4 regions of the Kitasatospora sp. NPDC002040 genome follow, and region 2 is predicted to be linked to each of the others. Evidence: riboswitches for the same ligand, from Rfam matches in the RefSeq annotation. Region 2 holds a riboswitch; each other region holds the start of a gene.
What was found. A riboswitch is a leader RNA that binds a small molecule or an ion and turns the genes downstream of it on or off. The one in region 2 is predicted to bind cyclic di-AMP.

Region 1: it holds a riboswitch for cyclic di-AMP, as region 2 does, so the genes downstream of both, ABT118_RS10985 (transglycosylase family protein) here and ABT118_RS27905 (transglycosylase family protein) in region 2, are expected to answer to the same signal.
Region 3: it holds a riboswitch for cyclic di-AMP, as region 2 does, so the genes downstream of both, ABT118_RS29350 (M23 family metallopeptidase) here and ABT118_RS27905 (transglycosylase family protein) in region 2, are expected to answer to the same signal.
Region 4: it holds a riboswitch for cyclic di-AMP, as region 2 does, so the genes downstream of both, ABT118_RS15005 (M23 family metallopeptidase) here and ABT118_RS27905 (transglycosylase family protein) in region 2, are expected to answer to the same signal.

The regions. Positions count from the first base shown of each region.
Region 1 is NZ_JBEOXV010000003.1:154,595-159,123, reverse strand. Features, by position in the region: gene ABT118_RS11000 (DUF501 domain-containing protein) at 1-214, opposite strand, end outside; gene ABT118_RS10995 (FtsB family cell division protein) at 238-642, opposite strand; gene eno (phosphopyruvate hydratase) at 768-2,054, opposite strand; gene ABT118_RS10985 (transglycosylase family protein) at 2,267-2,983, opposite strand; cyclic di-AMP (ydaO/yuaA leader) riboswitch at 2,989-3,139, opposite strand; gene ABT118_RS10980 (cytochrome P450 family protein) at 3,351-4,529, opposite strand, start outside.
Region 2 is NZ_JBEOXV010000018.1:16,188-20,716, reverse strand. Features, by position in the region: partial or broken gene ABT118_RS27910 (hypothetical protein) at 1-284, shown strand, start outside; gene ABT118_RS32785 (hypothetical protein) at 299-694, opposite strand; gene ABT118_RS27905 (transglycosylase family protein) at 848-2,047, opposite strand; cyclic di-AMP (ydaO/yuaA leader) riboswitch at 2,032-2,197, opposite strand; gene ABT118_RS27900 (hypothetical protein) at 2,470-4,529, shown strand, end outside.
Region 3 is NZ_JBEOXV010000021.1:50,670-55,198, reverse strand. Features, by position in the region: gene ABT118_RS29360 (sensor domain-containing protein) at 1-246, opposite strand, end outside; gene ABT118_RS29355 (hypothetical protein) at 371-1,270, shown strand; gene ABT118_RS29350 (M23 family metallopeptidase) at 1,310-2,119, opposite strand; cyclic di-AMP (ydaO/yuaA leader) riboswitch at 2,132-2,293, opposite strand; gene ABT118_RS29345 (YiaA/YiaB family inner membrane protein) at 2,509-2,799, shown strand; gene ABT118_RS29340 (tautomerase family protein) at 2,816-3,046, opposite strand; gene ABT118_RS29335 (alpha/beta fold hydrolase) at 3,099-3,923, shown strand; gene ABT118_RS29330 (TetR/AcrR family transcriptional regulator) at 3,923-4,495, shown strand.
Region 4 is NZ_JBEOXV010000004.1:414,821-419,349, forward strand. Features, by position in the region: gene ABT118_RS15000 (TIR domain-containing protein) at 271-1,116, opposite strand; gene ABT118_RS15005 (M23 family metallopeptidase) at 1,454-2,455, opposite strand; cyclic di-AMP (ydaO/yuaA leader) riboswitch at 2,459-2,611, opposite strand; gene ABT118_RS15010 (DUF6348 family protein) at 2,970-3,704, shown strand; gene ABT118_RS15015 (hypothetical protein) at 3,736-3,930, opposite strand; gene ABT118_RS15020 (PP2C family protein-serine/threonine phosphatase) at 4,275-4,529, opposite strand, start outside.

The sequences.
Region 1 (4,529 bases), on a different contig from region 2:
CCAGGGTGCCGATCAGCGAGGCGGCCTTGGGGCAGGTCAGGTAGTACAGGGTCGGGAACGGCGTCCCGTCCGGCAGCCGGGGCGCGGTCTCCACCACGTCGGGGTTGCCGCACGGGCAGCGGTGCGCCACCCCGCGCAGGCCGCGCGGGACGCGGCCGAGCTGGGCCGCGATCGCGGCGACGTCCTGGTCCGGGACGGTCGGGTTCTCAGTCATGGGGGTGCTGCCTCTGGCGGTATCTAGCGGGGTGCGGGGGTGGAGTCGGCCTGGTCGACCGAGTCCCAGACACTGGCGTACCAGGGCTGGGCGGCCTTGGCCTGCGGGGCTGACGCCGCGTCGGCCGAGGAGGGCTTGGTGCTCGGCGGGTTCGGGTCCACCGAGATGAACGGGGTCTCACCCGGCATCGCGTAGTGCAGGCGCTCGCGGCCCTGCGCCTTCACGAACTCCGGGTCCTGCCAGCGGGCGCGCTCCCGGCGGAGCTGCTCGACCTGCTGCCTGGCGTGCTCGGCCTTGGTCCGCTGGGCGGAGATCTCCGAGCGCTGCGAGATGAACTGCCGGGTCGGGTAGGCGAGGATCGCCACCAGCGAGCAGAGCACGAGCACCAGCACGGTGGCCCGGCTGGTGAAGCGGGGTCGCCCCGCCATACCCGGAATCTTCCACATCACTGCTGCCCCTCCTGCCGCGCACACGCCGGTGCCCCGGCCCACCACCCTACGGGGTGGGAGCCGGGGCACCGGTGCAGAAGCCTGGGGTGTCAGCCCCCGGTCTCTCAGGCCTCGGACTTGAACCGCGGGAACGCGCCGCGGCCGGCGTACTCGGCGGCATCGTCGAGGATCTCCTCGATCCGCAGCAGCTGGTTGTACTTGGCGACGCGCTCGGAGCGGGCCGGGGCGCCGGTCTTGATCTGGCCGCAGTTGGTGGCGACGGCGAGGTCGGCGATGGTGACGTCCTCGGTCTCACCGGAGCGGTGCGACATCATGCAGCGGTAGCCGTTGCGCTGGGCCAGCTCGACGGCGTCCAGGGTCTCGGTCAGCGAACCGATCTGGTTGACCTTCACCAGCAGCGCGTTGGCGGTGCCGGTCTCGATGCCACGGGCCAGGCGGGCCGGGTTGGTGACGAACAGGTCGTCGCCGACGATCTGGACCTTGTCGCCCAGCTCGACGGTCATGGCCTTCCAGCCGTCCCAGTCGGACTCGTCCAGCGGGTCCTCGATCGAGACCAGCGGGTACGCGGCGACCAGCTCGGCGTAGTACGCGATCAGCTCGGCGGAGGAGAGCGCCTTGCCCTCGAACTGGTAGGCGCCGTCCTTGAAGAACTCGGAGGCAGCGACGTCCAGCGCGAGCGCGACGTCCTTGCCCGGGGTGTAGCCGGCCTTCTTGATGGCCTCGACGATGAGGTCGAGGGCCTCGCGGTTGGAGTCGAGGTTCGGCGCGAAGCCGCCCTCGTCGCCCAGACCGGTGGAGAGGCCGCGCTCCTTCAGCACGCCCTTGAGCGTGTGGTAGACCTCGACGCCCCAGCGGACGGCCTCGGAGAAGGACTCCGCGCCGATCGGCGCGATCATGAACTCCTGGATGTCGACGTTGGAGTCGGCGTGCGACCCACCGTTGAGGATGTTCATCATCGGGACGGGCAGCACGTGCGCGTTCGGGCCGCCGAGGTAGCGGAACAGCGGCAGGTCGCTGGCCTCGGAGGCGGCGTGCGCCACGGCGAGGGAGACGCCGAGGATCGCGTTGGCGCCGAGCGAGGACTTGTCCGGGGTGGCGTCCAGGTCGAGCATGGCCTGGTCGATCAGGCGCTGCTCGGTGGCGTCGTAGCCGACCAGCTCCGGGCCGATCTGCTCGATGACGGCGAGGACGGCCTTCTCGACACCCTTGCCGAAGTAGCGGTTCTTGTCGCCGTCGCGCAGCTCGAGAGCCTCGAAGGCACCGGTGGAGGCGCCGGACGGAACGGCGGCACGGCCGGTGCTGCCGTCGTCGAGACCGACCTCGACCTCGACCGTGGGGTTGCCGCGGGAATCGAGGATCTCGCGGGCTACGACGACATCAATGGACGGCACGAGGCATCTCCTTGGCGGAAGCGGGATGTGTTGTCGTTTACGACCAGAGCCTAACCGCACCTCGGCCCGGGACCACGCTGACCTTGGTCCTGTCTCACCGTGTGGCCCGGCTACTCACCGGTAGTTCACCTGAATGACCGCGAACGGGGCCGAACCGGAACGAGCCGGTGCGGCCCCGCGCTGACGGTGTGTCGTGGATCGGTGCGGCCCGGTCAGCCGAGCTTGAGCACCTGGCCCGGCAGGATCAGGTCCGGGTCGCCGCCGATCACGGCCGTGTTCGCCTGGTAGACCTGGTGCCAGTCCAGCCCCTGGGCGGCGGCGATGCCGGAGAGGGTGTCACCGGACTTGACGGTGTATCCGCCGGTGGCGGCGGGTGCCTTCGGCGCCGCGTGCTTCGGCGCGCTGACGGTCGGCGCGGCCGCCTTGGGGGTGGCCGGCTTCGGCGCCGCCTGCTGCTTCGGGGCGGCCTTGGTCTCCGCCTTCGGGGCGGCGGCCCGGGTCTCCGAGCGCGAGGCCTTGCCCGCCGAGGTGTCGACCTGGGCGGGCGAACCGCCCTTGGTCAGACCGGCCTTGACGGAGCAGACCGGCCAGGCGCCGGGGCCCTGCGAGGCGAGCACCTTCTCGGCGACGGCGATCTGCTGGCCCTTGCTGGCCTGGTTGGCCTGCGCGGCGTAGGACTGGCCGCCGAAGGCCTTCCAGGTGCTCGGGGTGAACTGGAGCCCGCCGTAGAAGCCGTTGCCGGTGTTGATGCTCCAGTTGCCGCCGCTCTCGCACTGGGCGACCTTGTCCCAGGTGTCGACCGGGGCGGCGTGGGCGCCGGTGGCGCTCAGCAGCGGCAGCGCGAGGCCGACGCCTGCAACTCCCGCGACGGCGATGACCTTCTCGGCCTGCGTACGACGACGATGACGGCCCGAACCGGTGAAGAGCATGAAGAAGTCCCTCTCCGCACGCCTGCGAGGTGAGCTGTCGGGTTCGGACCGGGAGGTGGCCCGGCCGCCATCGCTGGCGGCTTCACCCCAAGCCGTGGGGGACGGCGAATTACGTGGGTCCCCCGCCCCTGCCCAAGGGTCTGGTCGGTGTCCCGGCAGCGCGGCGGGCAGGATTCGGCGTTCCGCGCACGGGGTTCGCAGCTGCGAACACCAGGGAGAGTAAGCAGATGACCAGATGGATCACAAGCTTATGTCGAACAGATCACACATAAATCACGCTGCGCAGCGGGACGTCCACAAACCATACTGGTATGTCCGGATTGATGCGTACTCAGATCACGCCCGATCAGATCTGACCGACACGCCGTCAGTTCTCCGGGGTGAACGACACCGGCAACTCCCGCAGCCCGCGCATGATCAGGCCGCCCCGCCAGCGCAGCTCGGCCGGATCGGCGGCAAGTTGCAGGTCCGGCAGCCTGGTCAGCAGCGTGGCGAGGGCGAATTGACCCTCCATCCGGGCGAGCGGCGCACCGATGCAGTAGTGGATGCCGTGACCGAATCCGAGGTGCGGGTTGTCCTTGCGCGCCAGGTCCAGGGTGTTCTCCCCGGCGAACCTGGCCGGGTCGCGGTCGGCCGCGGCCAGCACCACCAGCACCGGGTCGCCGACCGGGATGTCCACCCCGCCGATGCTCAGCGGGTGGGTCGCGAACCGCCAGGTGGCCAGCTCCACCGGACCGTCGTAGCGCAGCAGTTCCTCCACTGCCGTGGCCAGCAGCTCCTTCTCGCCGCGCTGCACCGACTCCTGCAGCAGCGCCCGCTGGGCCGGGTTGCGGAGCAGCGCGTAGGTCCCGTTGCCGATCAGGTTGATGGTGGTCTCGAAGCCGGCGAACAGCAGGATGAAGGCCATCGCGGCGGCCTCGTTCTCGGTCAGGTGCTCACCGTGGTCACTGGCCCGGATCAGCCCCGAGATCAGGTCGTCGCCGAGATCGGCCCGCTTCCGGTGGATCAGCTCCAGCAGGTACGTCCTGATCTTCTTCACCGCCCGGCCCACCCCGCCGCGCTGGCCGCCGTGGTGACGGATCATCGCCCCGGCCCAGTCGCGCAGGTCGTCCTGGTCCTCCGGCGGCACGCCGAGCAGGTCGCAGATCGCGTAGATGGGCAGCGGGAAGGCGAACTCGTGGATCAGGTCGGCCGAGCCGCGCTGCGCGAAGTCGTCGATCAGGCGGTCGGTCAGCTGCTGCACCCTCGGCTCGAACTCGGCCACCCGGCGGGGGGTGAACGCCTTCGACACCAGCCGGCGCAGCCGGGTGTGGTCCGGCGGGTCGATGTTCAGCAGATGCGTCATCAGATCGGCCTGCCGCTCCCCCGGGATGCCGACCCGGCCGGTCTTGTGGGCCTGTCCGCTGTGGTGCGCTGGGTTCTTCGAGAGCCGCCCGTCCGCCAGTGCCTGCCGGGCGTCCGCGTACCGGGTGACCAGCCAGGCCTCCACCCCGCTGGGCAGCGTGGTGCGGTGCACCGGAGCGTGCTCGCGCAGCCAGGCGTACGC
Region 2 (4,529 bases):
TGGTGCCCGGGTGGGTGCCGCTGCTCGGCGGGAGACGGGTGCCGGTCCTGGCGGCGGTCGTCCCGGCGGGGGTGGGGGCGGTCCTGGTCATGGTGGTCATCGGCGGCGCGACCGTCAACCAACTGCTGCAGCCGGCCGGGCCGGTGAGCGACCAGGGCGAGTCGATGCCGCACAGCGGCCCCGGGTTCTGGCTGCTGCTGGCCTGCTACCTGCCGCTGCTCGCCTGGGGCCCGCTGCTGGCGGCGGTCACCGTCGCGTACCACCGGCGCCGGCGCGGGGCGGGCCGGGCGGCCGTGGCTCAGTCGTCGGACGGGTCCGCGGGGAGGTCTGCGGGAAGGGTCGCGGGAAGGTCCGTGGACGGGTCGGCGGCCGGCGCCCCGGCCCGGCCGAGGGCGGCTTCGAGCTCGGCCACCCGCGCGTTCAGGCGCTGGACGTCCTGGACGGCGTCCAGGTAGTCGGCCTTGTGGCGCTTGGCGATATCGCTGAGGGTGTCGACCCGGTCGGCGAAGGCGTCCCGCTCGGTGGCGAGCGGCTGGACGGCGGTGTGGAAGACGGCTTCGGCGATCCAGTCCGCCCAGGCGTTGATGTGCTGGGTGCCGGTGGCGCCGCTCAGGTCGGCGTTCTGCAGACCCTGCAGCATGGCGGGCCGGATGGTCTCGGCGATGCGCTGGGCCCCGGTGGGCTGCTCGGTCATGGCTGGTCCTCGCGGTCGGCTGTCGGCAGGGAACTCCGGGACATGACCAACGGAACGAAGGCGCACATCGCCCGCCCAGGATATCGCCGCAGCGCACTGCCCCCGGAGCCGACCAGGTCTCCGGGGGCAGTGCGCTTACGGGCCGGGGGTGCGTCAGACGCGACCGGCGAAGTCCGGCGCCCAGTTGGCGATGGACTCGGTCTTCACACCGGCGCGCGGGTTGGCGGCCTCGACGTACTTGCCGTCGCCGATGTAGATCGCGACGTGGTAGACGCCGGAGTTGCTGCCGTTGTTCGACCAGAAGAGCAGGTCGCCGGTCTGGAGGTTGTCCAGCGAGACCCGGGTGGCGGCGTCCGCCTGGTCGTTGGCGACCCGCGGCAGCGAGATGCCGGCCTGGCGGAAGGCGGCCTGGGTCAGACCCGAGCAGTCCCAACCGCCGTTGCTGCTGCCGCCGTAGACGTAGGCCTGGCCGAGCTTGGACATCGCGAAGTTGATCGCGGCGGCCTTGCTGCCGGTGGCCGCCACCGTGGTGGCGGTGGTCGAGCCGGAGGCGGCCTTGGTGCTCTTGCCGCCGGTCTTGGCGGAGGAGCCGGTGGACGAGCCGGTGGAGGGCGAAGCCGGCGCCGGGGCGATCGGCTTCGGCGCGGGGGTGACGACGGTGGTGGTGCCGCCGAGGGCCAGCTGCTGGCCCGGGTAGATCATGTCCGGGCCCTCGGTCAGGATCGACCGGTTGAGCTCGTAGATCTTCTCCCAGCCGCCCTCGACGTTCTGGCTCTGGGCGATGGTGGACAGCCAGTCACCCGGCGCCACGGTGTAGCTCTTGGCCGCCGTGGTCGTGGTGGTCTGCTGCTCGGCCGCCTTCGGCGCCGGGGCGGCGGCCTTCGGGGTCTCGGCCTTGGGGGTGGTCGCCTTGGGGGTGGCGGCCTTCGCGGAGCTGTCCGAGGAGGTGTCGACCTGGGCGGCGCCGCCGCCCTTGGTCAGACCGGCCTTGACGGAGCAGACCGGCCAGGCGCCGGGGCCCTGGGAGGCGAGCACCTTCTCGGCTATCGAGATCTGCTGGCCCTTGGTGGCCTGGTTGGCCTGGGCGGCGTACTGGGTGCCACCGAACTCGGCCCAGGTGCTGGAGGTGAACTGGAGGCCGCCGTAGAAGCCGTTGCCGGTGTTGATGCTCCAGTCGCCGGTGGACTCGCACTGGGCGACCTTGTCCCAGGTGGAGACGGTGGCGGCGGAGGCGGAACCGGCCGCGAGGCCCGGGACCGAGAGGCCGATGCCGACCACGCCGGTCGCGGCGATCAGACGGCGGGTGCGCTTGGAGGCGCTGCTGGACAGCATGAAGATGCGTTCCTCTCCCACGCCTGCGAGGTGAGCTGTCGGATTCGGGCTGGAGTTGCCCGGCCGTGCTTGAGCACGGCTTCACCCCTAGCCGAAAATCGGTCAAATCGGACCAATCCCCGGCGACTTACCTGTGGTTCCCCCGCCCCTGCCATGGTGCGTACTGAGCTGCCTGTTCATCCGGTGGCAGGACTCGGCGTTCCGGATGGACGGGGTCCGTGTGGCCACGAACAGGGGAGCACATTAGGCAGGCTTAAGTTGAAACCGCAAACCTCTGTGATGTGGATCATGGTTTGTTCAGGGAACCTTCATGGACCGGAGGAGTGAATTCCAATGGTTGATTTCGATCGAATCTGATCAAAAGCCTTGCCGTTCAAGGGACTTGCCTATGCTTCAGGCGAGGCGGCCGCAGGCGCCGCCCGGGCGGAGAGGTGCGCGGCGGCATGCGGCACGCGAAGAGGCCCGAACCGGCCCCGGAAGGTAACGACTCGGCAAAGGCCGGGCGGAGAAAGGTACTCGGCTGGATCGCGGCCGGCACGGTGGTGGCCGCGGTCGGGGTGGAGGAGCTGGTCCGGCGCACCGGGGGCGCCCCTGACGGCCCCTCGGCTCTGCCGCCGCCCTCCGCCGAAGCTTCGCACTCGCACGGCACCGACGTCCCCTCGGCCTCGCCGTCGCCCTCGCCGTCGGAGTCCCCCCTGCCGACCCCGGCGCCGGCCCGCCCGTGGTCCGACCCGGCCGGGTGGGGCGGCAGCCTGCCGAGCCCGGCCGCCGCCGTCCGGATCTCCGACCACGTGCTGCTGGATGCCGATGTGTCGGTGGGGTCGTTGGTGGTCGAAGCATCCGGTTCGCTGACCTTCGCGGCCGACCGCTCGGTGGTGCTCAGCTCGGCGGGGAACGTCGAGGTGAAGGGCAGTCTGACGCTCGCTCCGACCGATGCCGTCCTGCACACCCTGCGCTTCCCGGCGGTCGACGAGCGACGCTTCCAGGGCGGTGGCATGACCCTGGTCCCGAGCGACACCGGCCTCTGGGTCACCGGCGCCGGCTACCTGCGGCTGGACGGCGCCGCCAGGACGGCCTGGGTCCGCGCCGCGGGCCCGCTGAAGGCGGGCGACACCACCATCGCCCTCGCCGCCGCGCCGACCGGCTGGCGCCCCGGCGACGAGCTCGCCGTCACCCCGACCGGAGCCCCCAACGCCGAGGGCTTCTCGGAGCGGTACGACCTGCGCACCATCGCCGCCGTCAGCGGCAGCACCGTCACGCTGGACGGCCCGCTCAAGTACCCGCACCCCCGGGTGGCCACCGGAGGGGGCGTCACGGTCGGGGCCGAGGTGCTGAATTTGACCCGTAATGTCCGAATCGAGGGGACGGAGAAGGGCCGGGCCCACGTCCACCTGACCAGCTCCCGGAAGTCCGACGTCCGGCACGCCGCGCTGCGCTGGCTCGGGCCGCGCGCCCCGGGCAAGGACCAGTGGAACGGCAAGGCCGTCACCGAGCCGGTGCTCGGCCGGTACGGGCTGCACTTCCACATGCTCGCCGACAGCAGCCGGGGCACCGTGGTCGAGGGCGTCGTGGTCCGCGACACCGGCAGCCACGCCTTCGTCCCGCACGCCAGCCACGGCATCACCTTCCGCAGCTGCATCAGCCACCAGACCTGGGAGGACGCCTACTGGTGGGACGGGCCGCTGGACACCAGGACCCCGCAGGGCCCGTCCGACGACATCACCTACGACTCCTGCGTCGCCTCCCGGACCCTCTTCGACCCCAACCCGCGCGGCTACCGGCTGACCGGCTTCAGCCTCGGCGCCGGCACCGGCGGGGTGGCACGGGACTGCGTCGCGGTCGGGGTCCAGGGCGCGAACGGCGCCTCCGGCTACCACTGGCCGGAGACCAGCGAGGGCGTCTGGACCTTCGAGCGATGCCTGGCCCACAACAACCTGGAGAACGGCATCTTCGTCTGGCTGAACGCCCAACACCACCACGTGGTCGGGCAGTTCGTGGCCTACCACAACGGCGGCTGGGGCATCGAGCACGGCGCCTACCTGAACGACTTCGACTACACCGGCAGCGTCCTCTACGGCAACGCGGCCGGGGGAGTGGCCCTGCACGCGCTCGGGCGGGACAAGGGGACAGTGCTCGACGGCCTGCTGATCGACGGCGCCGGCCTGTCGGACTTCGCCGTCTCCACCAAGCACCACCAACTGGCGGGCGAAAGCGTTCTGGTGACCCGCAGTCGACTGACGGGCTATCGGAAGGCGGGCGTGGCGTTCGCCGCCGTGGACGGCGGTGCACCGGAGGACATCGCGGTGCTGGACTGCGAGTTCGGCGGCCCCGAGCTCTGGATCGACCCCGCCCTCCCTGAACCCAAGCGCATCGTGCTCCGCCGGGCCGGCGACTCCCAGGCGGTCCAGGTCCACCGGGACAGCAGTCGCACCCCCACCACCGCCACCCCGGGCCCCCGCCCGATCACCACCCCGCACCTCGCCCTGCACGACACCGCCGCGCC
Region 3 (4,529 bases), on a different contig from region 2:
CACCGGCAGGCCCAGCGCGGTGACGAACAGGCCCAGCCCGAGCGAGAAGAAGCTGACCACGAAGGCGAACCCCAGCACCGCGAGCGGCAGCGACGTCAGCACGAACCCGACCTCGCGGTAGGTGGCCGCGGCGAAGGGCGCGCGCCAGAACCCCGGCTGCGCCCTGCTGCTCCGCCGCTCGGCGTACGGGTAGGTCTGGCTGGTCATCACCGGCTCCTCGGTCTGCTCGTGCTGCTCACTGCCCACCCCTCCAAGGTGCCCGATCCCGGCCGCCGCCGACATGAGGGCCACCGGCGGGTTCGGGGTAGGGAGAACCCCACCCCCGCCCGGGTGAACGGTCCCCCGCCCGGGCACCGGCTACCGTACGAGGGTGAACGACGACGACCTCCGGCTCAGCCCGCGTACCCGTGCCGACGACCTGCTCCGCTGGGCGGCCGAGCAGGGCCTGGAGCCCGTGCCGGTGGAGGCGCTCCGCACCGTGCTGACCCTGCTCGAACTGGGCGACGGCCGGATGCACGACGGCTACCCCGAGGTGAGCTCGCCGGTGGTCGAGCAGCTGCTGTACGAGCGGATCTACATGTACGTCCAGCCGGAGTCCGACCCCGGCGCGTACGGTCGGGCGGTGCGGCTGCTGATCGAGCATCAGCGGGCCGCCAAGCGGCTGAACGCCAAGCGGCAGGAGCGGCTGAACGCCGAGGTGGAGTGGCAGGGCGAGCTGCTCTGCGGGCTGCTCCGGCAGCCGCACCTGGTCACCTGGCCGCGCCTGTACGCACTGCTGCTGCGCGCGGACGGGGTGGACACCGCCGATCCGGCGGCGGTCCGCGGCTGGCTGGACGGCTTCCGGGAGCTGACGGCGGAGCAGCGGGCCGAGGCCTTCGGCGCCCTGACCGGGCTGGACGAGATCGACGCGGACGGCGGCTGGGGCCGGACCAGGCTGATCTCGATCGGGATGGCCACCGACGGCGCCCGGCTGCTGCTGGAGAACCGGCTGATGCAGCGCAGCTACCGCAACCTGGCCGGGCTGAACGCGCTCGGCCTGCCGATGCCGGACGAGCTCTCCGGCGACTTCGACGGCTTCGAGGCGGCCGTGGCCGAGGAGGCGCTCCGGCTGTGCGGCGAGTGGACCGTCCCCGGGCTGCCCGCGCTGCTGGTGCACGAGTACCCGGACCTGGCGCCCGAGCCGGGCACGGAGGAGATCGAGGCCTACCTGAGCGAGCAGGCCGCCGAGGAACAGGCCGCTGCCGAGCAGGCCGCCGAGGAACAGGACTGACGCGTCGGGCCCCACCGGAACCGGTGGGGCCCGCTCGGGTCAGGGGTTGACGCCGCGCTCGCGCAGCCAGTCCAGCGGGTCGACCGGGGTGGCGCCGCCGGGGCGGACCTCCAGGTGCAGGTGCGGGCCGGTGACGTTGCCGGTGGCGCCGACCTTGCCGAGCACCGTGCCGGGGGCGACCTCGCCCGAGGCGGTGGCGATCGAGGACAGGTGGCAGTACCAGATCTCGGTGCCGTCGGAGAGCGTCTCGATCACCCGGTAGCCGTACGCGCCGGACCAGCCGGCCGAGGTGACCGTGCCCGCGCCGACGGCGGTGACCGGGGTGCCGGTGGGGGCCGCGAAGTCCAGGCCGGTGTGCAGGTGGGACCAGTACGAGCCGGACTGGCCGTAGTGCGCGGTCAGTTCGTAGTTGGTGGTCGGCGGGGCGAAGGAGCCGTGCTGCTCGGCCCGCTCGGCCGCGGCCGCCTGGACGGCGCGCTTGGCCTCCGCCTCCTGCGCGGCGGCCAGCCGGGCGGACTCGTCCGCGGCGGTCCGCTGCCCGTCGGCCTGCTGCTGGATCCGGGCGGCGAGGGCCAGGCCCGGGTCGGCGGAGAGCGGGAACTGCTCCCCGGCCTGGTCGGCGGAGTCGGCGGCCGAGACGGCGGGCGGTACGGCCACCGGCGCGGCGGCGGCCGGGGTGGCCGCGAAGGCGGTGGCACCGAGCGCGGCGGTCATCGCGGTGACGCCGATCAGCGGGCCGCCGGAGCGGGGCTGACGGGGCATCCGGTGCCGGGCGGGGTCCGGGTGGTCCAGCAGCAGCTGGCTGCCCGAGTCGGTACGGGGGTGTGCCGGGGAGTGCGTCGACGCCACGGAGGCGCGCTCCTTTCCTTCCTTCGCGCCTACCGGGTTAGCTGACGGGTTCGGAGCAGGAAGGTCTCCTACGACCGGGTTGGGGCCCGGCCGATTCACCCCAAGGAACGGTGGTTCCCCGGCTCCCGGACCCCCGGTGAAGGCGGGGTCCTGAGGATTAGGCGACGGCGCACGGTGCCGTTCTGGTACGGCGTTGCCGACCGCGCTGCGTTATCAAACGTTAATCCTAGGAGCCCATGATTCCAAGCGGCTTGAGAGGTGCAGTCCACTTCTTCTGACGACCCGTGACCGGAATGCGGCTTCTGTCCGTTCACCCGGTGACTGTGCGCCACCACCGGTTGAGTATGCGTACTCAGGCGTGCGGCAAGGGAGTTGGAGATCCTCGGGGCATGAGCAATTCGATGAAGCCGCAGACCACCAACGCCTACTACCTGCAGGCGGTCCTCTCCTTCGCCCTGGCCACCGCGGCCCTGGCGATCGGGATCGCCTACCTCCCGGTCAGCCCCTGGATGCGCGGCTTCCTGGCGGTCGGCCTGCTCTACGAGATCACCTCGGCGTTCACGCTGGCCAAGGTGATCCGCGACCGCCAGGACGCCGGCCAGATCCACTCCCGGGTCGACCAGGCCCGCCTCGACAAGCTGCTCGCCGAGCACGACCCGTTCCGGGTGGACGGGATCTGAGCGGCGCCCGCAGCGGTCAGCCGGCCGCCCGCTTGGCGGCGTAGGTCTCCCCGCCGGCCGCCCAGTTCTCCAGCGCGACCTCCTCGATCACCACGGTGACCGCCGCCGGGCTCACCCCGGTGATCCGGACGTAGGTCTCGGTGAGCTCGCGGGCGATCTCGGCCCGCTGCTCCACGGTCCGACCGGCCAGCTGCTTGACGGTGATGAACGGCATGACGGCCCCTCGGGTTCGGTGCGGTGCGATCACCGGAACGCTATCCCACCGTCCCTTGACGGCTAAGGCTATTAGCCTTAGCTTTATGGCTATGACGCAGACCTTCACCACCCAGTACCTCGATCTCCCCGCCGGCCGCCTGGCCTACGACGACACCGCCACCGAGACCGGCCTGCCGGTCGTGCTGCTCCCCGGGATGCTCGACTCCCGGGTGGTCTACCGGCACCTGCGCCCGCTGCTGACCGCGGCCGGCCACCGGGTGATCACGCTGGACCTGCGCGGCTTCGGCGAGTCCTCGATCGCCTGGGACGACTACTCCCCCGCCGCGATCACCGAGGACACCCTGGCCCTGCTCGACCACCTCGGCATCGAGCGGGCCGCGCTGGTCGGCAACTCCTACACCGGCGCCACCGTGGTCCGGGCCGCCGGGCTCGCTCCGGAGCGGGTCGCGGGCATCGCCCTGATCGACGCCTTCATCGAGAACCTGCCGCCGACCGCGGTCCAGCGCGCCCTGTTCAAGGTGCTCGGCTCCGCCCTGGTGCACTTCCCCGCCGTCTGGGGCACCTACCTCGGCAAGGCCTACCCGACCGCCCGGCCGGCCGACTTCGAGGAGTACCGCACCGCCGCCGTCGCCGCGCTGCGCACCCCGGGCCGCAAGGCCGCCACCCGGGCGTACGCCACCGGGGACTCCGCCCCGACCGGCTGGAGCGCCGAGGTGCGCTGCCCGGCCCTGGTCCTGATGGGCGAGAAGGACCCCGACTTCCCCGACCCGGCCGCGGTGGCCGACCGCCAGACGGCCGCGCTGAAGGCCCGTAAGGTGATGATCGACGGTGCCGGGCACTACCCGATGGCGGAGTTCCCGCAGGCCACCGCCGACGCCCTGATCCCCTTCCTGCACGAGGTCGCCTGATGCCCAGGGCCGGACTCTCCCCCGCCGCCGTGGTCGACCACGCCCTGGAGCTGATCGACGGCCAGGGCCCGGAGGGCCTGACCCTGGCCGCCGTGGCCGCCCGGGCGGGTGTCGCCACCCCCTCGCTCTACAAGCACGTCACCGGCGGCCTGACCGAGCTGCGCCGGCTGATCGCCGTCCGGGTCACCGAGGAACTGGCCGAGCGGCTGGCCGAGTCGGTCCTCGGCCGCAGCCGGGACGAGGCGATGACCGCCCTGCTGAACGCCTACCTGGACTACGCCGAGCGCTACCCGCGCCGGTACGCCGCACTGCCGCAGGCCCCCGACCCGGACCAGGACCTGACCCGGGCCGCCGCCCGGCTGGTCGGGGTGATCGTCGCGGTGCTGGACGGCTACGGCCTGACCGGGTCGGAGGCGGTGCACGCCGCCCGGGCGGTCCGTTCGACGGCGCACGGTTTCGCCTCGCTGTCGGCGGGCGGGGCGTTCCAGCTCGGCGTGGATCTGACGGTGACCCGGGAGCGGCTGGTCCGGGTCATGGTGGAGGGCTTGCGGGCCTGGCCGGACCCGGAGTAAACCTCAGTTCGTCGGAACGGTATCCGTTCGGGTG
Region 4 (4,529 bases), on a different contig from region 2:
CTGAGCGAGAGCACCATGACCGGTCGAAGGACCAAACCCAAACGGGGCTGAGGGCGGGCGGCTCCGCGGTTTTACCCACCTGCCAGGACCGGGCCCCGCACCGAGCAAGACCGGGGGGCCACTCGGCCAAATTGCGGTCAGGCCCAAAAGCCCTGACCGAGACGCGGCGAGCTTACGGCCCCCCGATCATGCTCGGCCCCAGACCAGACAGGACACCGGCCAAAACCGCTCCACCACCCGCGCGGTGACGCTCAGCGCGGCATCCATCTGTTAGCCGAGGGTCCGGTCAATCGAAGCGTCGATGCCAGCCGCACGAAGCTCGCTCACGACGCCCATCCTCCACGCCTTGTAGGGGTCAAGTTCAACGTAGGTGACGCCTAGGAAGTCGCTGGGGATCTCAACTCCCGGCTCGTACAAGGCCATGACGTTCTGGCGACCGAGCAGGCCCAAGAACAGGCCGAGCTCCAAAATCACGTTCTGGCGCGCCCGGGGCTTGAGGTCACCCTCGCCTGCCAGGCGGCCCTCATCGTCTCCTGTCAGAAGCACGATGGCGTAGGCAGCCTTCTGGGCATGGTTCAGGAGCTTCCCAAGGATGTCGGCTCCCTTACCTGCCTGCTCATCAAGCACGATCACGTCTCGCGAGGCGACCTGCTGCAGGAAGCTGCGAACAGTCTCGCGGGTTGCGTGATCTCGACCATGCACCAGGAAGATCGCATCGCCCGAAACGTGACGCGGCACTGGTGGAGCAGCCTCAACCCAGATCTCAAGACGATCATTGATCGACTCCAGCACCCGCAACTTCTTCTCAAGGGTCGCCAGGACTGAAGACCTCACGGCCTCAGCTGTCTTGGCCGTTCCGTACTTGACATCAAACACACCAAGATCAAGGGCGATGAACTCACCGGGCGGCGCTGATGTCAGTGCTCCCTCAACCTTGAAGCTCATCGTCAGGAGAGTCTGCGTGTACTCGTTCCAAGTGAAGAAGCTCGACTGGAATGTCTCGACCTCTGCAACACTCGCACGAGGAAGGTCCAAGAGCGCCCTGCCCTTGACGAGCTGAACGTCGATCTTCTTACTCAACACTTCATGGCTACCGATGAGTGCGACCTTCGTCATGGCTGGATGCTACTCCTGCAGGCAGTCGGAGCCCAGCCACGTGCCCGTTGCGTGCCCGGTCCGCCAGCTAGCCCCGGGGAACCACAGGGAATCATGGCGACGAACTCGCTCCCCTGCTAGTCAGAGAGTGCGCTGCTCAAGGGCCAGGTGGTGGCTACGTCTTCCAAACTGGTCACGCGAGTTCGATTCTCGTCACCCGCTCCACCCACTTCGGCCCCGGGCCGGCGACCAAGTCGCCGGCCCGGGGCCGAAGTCGTCTGTGCGGCAGGGCGGGTACGCCTTCGGCCCCCGGATCGGTGATCCGGGGGCCGAAGGCGTCTGAGACGGGGTCAGACCGTTACAGGCTCACGCCGTGGGCGCGGAGGTACGCGACCGGGTCGATGTCGGAGCCGTAGGACGGGCCGGTGCGGACCTCGAAGTGCAGGTGCGGGCCGGTCACGTTGCCGGTGGCGCCGGAGAGGCCCAGCTGCTGGCCGGCCGAGACGGACTGGCCGACCGAGACGGAGATCGAGGAGAGGTGGGCGTACTCGGAGTACTTGCCGTCGGCGTGCTTGACGACGACCTCGTTGCCGTAGGACCCGCCGTTGCCGGCCGAGACCACGGTGCCGGCGGTGATGGCCTTGACGCTGGTGCCGGTCGAGGCGCGGAAGTCGACACCGGTGTGGTAGCCGCTGGACCAGGAGGAACCGGAGGCGTGGTACGCGGTGGAGGTGCCGCCGCTGACCGGGGCGACGTAACCGCCGGTGGCCACGGTGGCCGGCTTGGCGGCGGCGGTGCTCGGCGCGGTGGTGGCCGGCTTGGCCTTGGGGGCCTCGACGGCCTTCGGGGCGACGGCCGACTTGGAGCGGGACGCCTTGGTGGAGGTGTCCGCGGTGGAGTTGGTGGAGGGCTTGGTCTCGGCCTTGGGGGCCTCGGCGGCCTTCGGCGCGACGGCGGCCGCGGCCTTGCCGGAGAGCGAGAGCTGCTGGCCCGGGAAGATCAGGTTCGGGTTGCCGCCGACCACGCTGCGGTTGTCCTGGTAGAGCTTCTCCCAGCCGCCGTCGACCTGCTGGGCCGTGGCGATCTTCGAGAGGGTGTCGCCGCCGACGACCTTGTACTGGCTCGCCGCCGGGGTGGCGTCCGCGACCGGGGCCACGGCCGGGGTCTCGGTGGCGGTCTCGGTGGCGAGAGTGCTCGCGGCAGCCGGGGCGGCCTGCGGTGCGACGGCGGTGGCGTGGCCCTGGTGGGCGCTGGCGGCGGCCACCGGAAGCGCGAAGGTGGCGCCGAGGACGCCGGTCGCGACGGCGATCCGGGTCAGGTGGGACAGCTGGACGCGACGGTGCTTGCCCTGTGCGGACATGGGTGGTCCTCTCCGACGCCTACGAGGTGAGCTGTCGGGTTCGGGCTGGAGTTGCCCGGCCGCAGGAATGCGGCTTCACCCCAAGCCGGACCGGTCACACCGGTTCGGCGACTTACCTTGGGTCCCCCGCTCCTGCCATGCGTGCCTTGTTCGAGGCGCCGGGCGGCGGCAGGACTCGGCGTTCCGCCCGGTTGAGCCCGTCCGGTCGTTCACCGGACAGGCCTCGAATAGAAGCCGATCCTCCGCTTGCTGGCAAGCCCCGGTTGAACGGTCAATAAGGATGATCAGGGACGAAGGTCACGCTCCGGACGGGACCTGGGCCTCTGGGGGCCCGATTCGCTGACGCTTCGTCCCCGGCCCGCCCACGGAGGGTGGCGGAAATCGCCGTGCGTACCCGCTCGATCCCGCTCCGCCAACCTTCACCGTGACACCGCTCACGTCGGGCCGATACGCTCGCGGCGTTCGAGCATCGAGAGCCGCTGTTCGAAGTGCTGCGAAGCGAGGAGACCCGTCTGTGCGCCCCGAGGAGCGGCTGGCCGTGGTCCAGCGCGGTGTGGTCCGCGAGATGGCCGGGCTGGGTCAGGAGTTCACGGTGGACGGTGCGGTGGTGCGCGGACCAGGCACCACGGCGGTGGCGTTCCGCGAGCACACCGAGCCCGGCACCGGCGGCCACCTCGACCTCGGCTACGTGCTGCACCTCGGCCGGGGCGACGCCCCGGTGATCTGGGACTGTGCAGCCGGCGTAGGCGGCACCGAGGTGGAGCAGCTCGACAGCGCGGTCAGGATGTGGGCCGGGACCACGGCGACCACCGTGGTCGGGCTGCTCGGCGGCAGCGGTGCGCACTGCTCCACGCCCGACTTCCCCGGCTGGCACGTGGTGCAGGGCCCGGCCGCCGTCTTCGGAGCCGACACCGGCCCGCTGACCGACTGGCTCGCCGGGCGCGAACTGACCCCGGTGCTGACCGCCGCCGAGCTGCCGGAGCTGACCGACCGCCAGGTGAACGGCGTGAAGCTGTTCTTCGGCGGCAAGACCGGCCATGACGTCGCCGAGGTCCGGGTCAACGGCGCGGTGTGCCAGGCGGCTTCGGCGGCCCTGCGGGCGCAGGACTGGCCGCGCGGCGAACGGCTGCGCTGGGCCCGGCTGTTCCTGCTGATGGTCGCCGAGCACCCCGGTGCCGTGGCCCCGCCGCAGGCCGAACCCGTGCCACCGCGTGGACGGTTGGGTCGCTGGTGGCGGGGCCGTCGCTAGCGGACCGGAAGGCCCGAACGGCGCTGACGGATCAGCTGGCGACCGAGGAGATGGTCTGCGCGAGCTGGCTGAGGAAGTCCTGGATCGGCTTGGCCGCCGTGGACTGGCTCAGCATGAAACCGAAGAGCGCGGCGATGATCGCATGGCTCGTCTTCAACTGCTTGTTGCGGATGAAGATGATGACGATGATCCCGAACAGGACCAGGGCAGAGACGGAGAAGGCCACCCGGACTCACTTCCTCATTCTTTCGTAGCGAGGCTTCGTGGCGGGCCCAATCCCCCGAGACCCCCGAGAACCGACCGTCCCACCCGGACTCAGTGTGGTCGTTCGTGCGGACTGCGTAAAGGACTTGCCGGAAGGCAGCCGCGAAGATCCTGCGATGTGAGACGAATTTCCGCCGACCGAGACGATAGCCCAGCCGAGCTGACGGTCCGTCGGACGGGTGCCCCCAACTGGAAGTTGACCGTTCCCGTGCTGGTGGGGGCCGACCTAGATCCACTCCGCCCGGCGGCGATCAGGAATGGCCGAAGACCGGCGCACCGACTTGACACACACCGGCCACCGGACCGTCACCCGCGCCAGAGCAGCAGCACCGCGCGGTCGTCGTTCACGTCCTTGGCCACCGACTCGATCAGCTTCACCGCCGAGCCCCGGCCGCCGTGTTGGGAGAACGCGGCGCCGCCGACCAGCCGGTCCGCCTCGCCCATCAGCCGGTCCATCCCCTCGGTCAGGTCCCGGCCCGGGATCTCCACCATGCCGTCGGTGCAGAGCATCAGCACATCGCCCCGGTCCAGCCGGCCGCGCACCGCCTCGAACACCGCGCC